Linked DNA regions of Phyllobacterium zundukense. The protein of the gene in region 1 interacts with the protein of each later gene in a pairwise test. Links are inferred from orthologs where the notes say so. Each region holds a gene or a part of one and is shown on either strand. Other genes may lie near its edges.

Evidence for each region. Proteins that work in one complex are often made in the same cells at the same time.
Region 2: the proteins of ybgC (region 1) and N8E88_RS29725 interact in binary tests that used the Escherichia coli proteins (3 or more experiments, as listed by UniProt). The link is inferred for Phyllobacterium zundukense from one-to-one orthologs.

The regions. Positions count from the first base shown.
Region 1 is NZ_CP104973.1:1,709,062-1,712,023, reverse strand. It holds ybgC (tol-pal system-associated acyl-CoA thioesterase), read right to left. Parts: upstream 1,738-2,962; coding sequence 1,264-1,737; downstream 1-1,263. Other genes in the region: N8E88_RS20775 (glycoside hydrolase family 5 protein), read left to right, coding at 1,862-2,962; tolQ (protein TolQ), read right to left, coding at 321-1,028; tolR (protein TolR), read right to left, coding at 1-275.
Region 2 is NZ_CP104973.1:3,528,117-3,530,991, reverse strand. It holds N8E88_RS29725 (acyl carrier protein), read left to right. Parts: upstream 1-1,257; coding sequence 1,258-1,494; downstream 1,495-2,875. Other genes in the region: fabF (beta-ketoacyl-ACP synthase II), read left to right, coding at 1,600-2,862; fabG (3-oxoacyl-[acyl-carrier-protein] reductase), read left to right, coding at 260-997; fabD (ACP S-malonyltransferase), read left to right, coding at 1-246. UniProt on the Escherichia coli protein: Carrier of the growing fatty acid chain in fatty acid biosynthesis.

The DNA.
Region 1 (2,962 bases):
GGAATCTCGGTTTCCTGCAGGTAGATCTGCCCCTGTTGATTGATCGTTACGTAGATCGGGTCAGATTCGCTGTTCAGGGTCTGTGCCGATGTTTCTGGCATATCGATTGGAACGCCGACCGTCATCATCGGTGCCGTTACCATGAAGATTATGAGCAATACGAGCATGACGTCGACGAGGGGCGTAACGTTGATCTCGCTCATCACGCCCTTGCTGGAACGTCCGCGTCGCCGCCGTCCACCCGAAGAACCGTTGTTACCTATCGACATGCCCATGGCATTAAATCCTGCAATTAACGTATCGGTTTCTCAAATGCGTCCTCAAGCCCGCGGCAGCTTCTCATCGATTTGCCGCGAGAGTATGGCGGAGAACTCGTCGGCAAAGCCTTCCATGCGCGCAGTCAGTTTTCCAGCGTCGCTCGAAAGCTTGTTATAGGCGATAACCGCCGGAATGGCGGCGACCAGGCCGATAGCCGTTGCCAGCAGTGCCTCGGCGATACCCGGCGCGACTACGGCAAGGCTGGTGGACTTGGAACCAGCAATGCCCATGAATGAGGTCATGATACCAATGACCGTGCCGAACAGACCGATAAATGGTCCAGCCGAGCCGATGGTTGCGAGGAACGTCAGTCGCGCTGCGAGGTAGTCGCTTTCTCGGGCCAGCGCCACATCCATCGCCTTGTCGATGCGCATTTGCAGTGCGATTGGCGAACGCGCGCCCTTTTCGAACGATTTCTTCCATTCCCGCATCGCAGCAATGAAAATTGAACCCATGCCGGTGGTGCGTTTATCACCGAGGTTTCGGTAGAGCTCTTCAAGGGATTGTCCTGACCAGAATATTTGTTCAAAACGGTCGAAGGCGCGCTTTGCCCGGCCAAATCCAAGGATTTTGTCGATGATGATCGCCCAGGTCCAGATCGATGCGCCGAGCAGGCCCACCATCACAAGCTTGACGACAAATCCGGCTTGCCAGAACAGCCCCCACAAGGACATGTCCGATGTCTGAACGGCAACCGCTAAATTTTCCATATCTACAATCCTCGAATCCGAAAACCCGGCGTGTTGACCGGGGGCGCAATCGTCTCAATCCAGATGAGCCACGCTTATAACCGGAATTTTCCAGTAACCATAACGCGGCTTCTTTACGTTAATTTTGGTAAAACGAAGGCGTTAACGTGAAACCTGTCGTCTGCACGTCTTATTCATGATTTGTTATGGTTAAGGATGAGTTTATGTTTTGCGGGCAGCGGGCGATTTTCCACGCTCATTTCTGCGAAGCTGGCCGAAAAAGCTTGATCCACTCCGGTGGAAATCGTCGCGGCCGGCCGGCACCGTTAATCATGGCCGCCTCTACGATAGCCGAAATAAGAATATCATCTCCTCGTTTTATGGCCTGCGCCATCCGCACCCTTGCGCCAGATATTTCCGCTGTTCGCGTCTCGATCGTCAATACATCATCGATCCTTGCCGCAGATTTGAAGTCTATCTCCATGCGCCGGACCACCCAAACGATGCTTTCGCCGAGTTTTCCGTCAACAAGCTCTGAATGGTGCACGCCGAGAAGGCGCAAATAATCGGTACGGCCCCGTTCCAGAAATTCAAGATAACGTGCGTGATAGACAAGTCCGGAAAAATCCGTGTCGGCATAATAAACGCGCGCCAGCAAGCGATGGCCAGTATCCGTAAGCTCCCCGACCAATCCAGTGGCGATTAATGATGAAGAATTGTTTTCGACCATAGCCCTTCCTTTTTGCGGCCTTGGTAGGCATTTTGTCCATAGTCCCCACGAAATAGGATACGGAGAATTGGTTTTCACACTGCTGCGAGTCCTTTTTTGTCTCCTCTGTCTGGTTGCGGGTTCCGTGGCTGGATCAGCTACTACTTTCACCATGCAACGCGGTCTCAGTCTCGAGCTATGGACCACATGGCCCAAGCCTGATCGCTGGGACGAAGTGTCTGTCCTGGATAATTTCCCCGAATGGCGGCAGGGCACTACCATCAGCGATCTGGAGCATATCCGAACGGCGGGTTTTGATTTCGTCCGTATGCCAATCGATCCCGCAATCTTCCTGGAGGATGCGTCGGAAACTCGCGTTAAAAAACTCGTCGCGGAGACGCTCGAGACAGTCGATATGCTGCACAAGGCAGGACTGAAGGTGATCGTCGATCTTCATTCAATTCCGAGCGACGATCGCAAGGTGGATACAAACCACATCCTGGCTGACGAAGCACTCTTCACGCGATATGTGCAGATGGTCGGTCGGCTCGGCAGGGCGCTGTCCGATACAGATGCCGCAACCACTGCGTTTGAACCGTTCAATGAGCCGGTGATCGACTGCGATCCCACGCTTTTCCCTAAATGGCCCGCGATGTTGATGCAGTTGCATAGGGCTGCTCGTGGGGCAGCGCCAAACCATACACTGATTTTGTCTGGCGGCTGCTGGTCGAGTGCGTACGGGCTGGAAAAGGTTGATCCCGCTTCCATCGCCGATGACAATGTCATCTGGACCTTTCATTCCTATGAACCTTATGTCCTGACGCATCAGGGTGCCGACTGGACAGGCGATTCCATGAGCTATGTCGAAGGCTTGCCCTATCCGCCGGATCTGATGGGCGAAAAAGCATTTGAAGAGCGCCTTACGGCGGTTCGGAAAACAATCGAGACCAAAGCCCCCAAGGAGCGTAGGGAGGAACTGCTCGTTGGGTTCAATGAAATGGCTGGCGGCGTGACTACCTATAAAGAAGTTCTCGCCGCGCTGGATGAACCATTCGAAAAGGCGGCAGCGTGGGGAAAGAACAACAGCATCCCCCCCGAGCGCATTTTCCTGGGGGAGTTCGGCATGATACGCAGGGAGTATCAGAAGAAGTTTCGCATGCCGTCAGACTGGCGCGCTGCCTATTTGAAAGACATGACCGAAGCTGCACGCAAACGCGGCTTCCCTTGGTCGGTGTGGTCATGGGGC
Region 2 (2,875 bases), 1.8 Mb from region 1 along the record:
GTCCGCGCTGCGCCCGTCAAGTCTGCGGCCGAAATCGCCGCATTGCTGGTTGAGCAAGTGACCGGACAGGTGCGCTGGCGCGAGACGGTAGAATGGTTTGGTAATAATGGCGTCACAACGCTCTACGAAATCGGTGCTGGCAAAGTGCTGACTGGTCTTGCCCGCCGTATTAATAAAGACATATCCGGTATTGCTGTCGGCACACCAGAAGACATCGATGCGGCTGTCGCTGCCCTCAACGCTTAAAAAGGAACGCGCAATGTTTGATCTCACAGGCCGCAAGGCTCTTATCACGGGTGCGACGGGTGGTATTGGCGAGGCAATCGCTCGTGCGCTCCATGCACGGGGCGCAACCGTGGGGCTCCATGGCACACGTGTAGAGAAGCTCGAAGCTCTGGCGTCTGATTTTAGTGATCGGGCGATGATCTTCCCGGCTAATCTTTCCGATCGCGACGAGGTCAAGGCGCTTGGCGAAAAGGCCGAAGCCGATCTTGGGGGCGTTGATATTCTCGTCAACAACGCGGGCATCACCAAAGACGGCCTCTTCGTGCGCATGAGCGATGCGGACTGGGACAATGTGCTTGAAGTCAATCTGACTGCAGTTTTCCGTCTGACCCGCGAACTCACGCATCCGATGATGCGCCGCCGTTATGGCCGCGTCATCAACATAACTTCGGTCGTGGGCGTCACAGGAAATCCGGGTCAAACCAATTATGTCGCTTCCAAAGCTGGACTCATCGGCTTCTCCAAATCTTTGGCGCAGGAAATCGCCAGCCGCAACGTCACGGTCAACTGCGTTGCACCGGGTTTCATCGAATCGGCAATGACTGACAAGCTCAACGACAAACAGAAAGAAAGCATCATGTCGGCAATTCCGATGCGCCGCATGGGTACGGGCGCCGAAGTTGCTTCGTCGGTTGTCTATCTTGCCAGCACTGAAGCATCTTATGTCACCGGTCAGACCATTCACGTCAACGGTGGCATGGCGATGATCTGAGCCAGAACGTACCGCGGTATCGGTGGGTATTGGTCTCAATCACATTTATGAGATTGAGGCAGTGAATAAAGCGTGATAAGTCGCGCACCAGTCTGGGCAGTCAAATCGATTTGATGTCCTTTCAGTTCCGCAAGGAAAGAGCCGCAAGGACGGGTGTTTTAGCTGTTAAACAGGGCGGAACAACCATCTTATTGCTTGATTAGAGTCATCCGTGCCGCTAACCAAGGCATAGGGAAAAACAAACAGGTTGAGGTTTCCACATGAGTGATACTGCAGAACGCGTCAAGAAAATCGTTATTGAACATCTGGGCGTTGATGCCGAGAAAGTCACCGATGGTGCGAGCTTCATCGACGATCTGGGCGCCGACAGCCTTGATACTGTCGAGCTCGTGATGGCTTTTGAAGAAGAGTTTGGCGTCGAAATCCCGGACGATGCTGCCGAGACGATTCTGACAGTCGGCGATGCCGTCAAGTTCATCGACAAAGCATCTGCCTGATTTTTGTTCGGCCCCGCAGCGATCGTGATATAAGGTGCTTAACCTTGCTCGTTCATGCGTTGGGCCGGAAACAATCATGTTGCATTGGATAGTTAAGGATCTGCCATGAGGCGTGTTGTCATAACCGGCCTTGGGCTGGTTTCTCCTCTCGCATCCGGGGTTGAACTAACCTGGTCACGGCTTCTTGCCGGCCAGAGTGGTGCCCGGCGTGTGACGGAATTTGAAGTTGAAGATCTTCCTTGCAAGATCGCCTGCCGTATTCCGGTGGGTGATGGCTCTGATGGTACGTTTAATCCCGACGATTGGATGGAACCCAAAGAGCAGCGCAAGGTCGATCCTTTCATTGTTTACGCCGTTGCGGCTGCAGACCAGGCCCTTGCGGATGCCAAATGGGCGCCGGAAAGCGATGAAGATCAGATCCGTACAGGTGTTTTGATCGGGTCCGGCATTGGTGGCCTCGAGGGCATTGTCGAAGCAGGCTATACACTGCGCGACAAGGGCCCCCGCCGCATCTCGCCCTTCTTCATTCCCGGCCGTCTGATAAACCTGGCTTCCGGTCAGGTATCGATCAAACACAAGCTGCGCGGTCCAAATCATGCAGTCGTTACCGCTTGCTCCACCGGTGCACACGCTATCGGCGATGCCTCGCGTTTGATCGCCTTTGGAGATGCCGATGTGATGGTGGCCGGTGGCACGGAGTCGCCAGTCAGCCGCATTTCGCTAGCCGGCTTTGCTGCATGCAAGGCATTGTCCACTGCCAGAAACGACGATCCGACAACCGCGTCGAGACCCTATGATGAAGACCGCGATGGTTTCGTGATGGGTGAAGGCGCTGGCGTTGTCGTCCTTGAAGAGCTGGAACATGCCCTGGCTCGCGGCGCCAGGATTTATGCCGAGATCATCGGCTATGGCCTATCCGGCGATGCTTACCACATCACCGCACCATCAGAGAGTGGTGAGGGCGCACAGCGCTCTATGGAAATGGCTTTGAAGCGCGCAGGTATAACGCCGGGCGATGTGGATTACATCAACTCACACGGCACTTCGACCATGGCCGATACGATTGAACTCGGTGCGGTCGAACGCGTTGTCGGCGATGCCGCTTCGAAAATATCGATGTCATCCACCAAATCTTCCATCGGTCATCTTCTTGGTGCCGCTGGCTCGACAGAAGCTATTTTCTGCGTGCTGGCGATCCGCGATAATATCGCCCCTGCAACGATCAATCTGGATAAGCCGTCCAAGGAAACGAAGATCGATCTGGTTCCGCACAAGCCGCGCGAACGCAAGATCGATATCGCGCTTTCCAATTCCTTTGGGTTTGGCGGTACCAATGCCTCGCTCGTGATGCGGCGTTATCAACAGTGATTGATTTTATGGC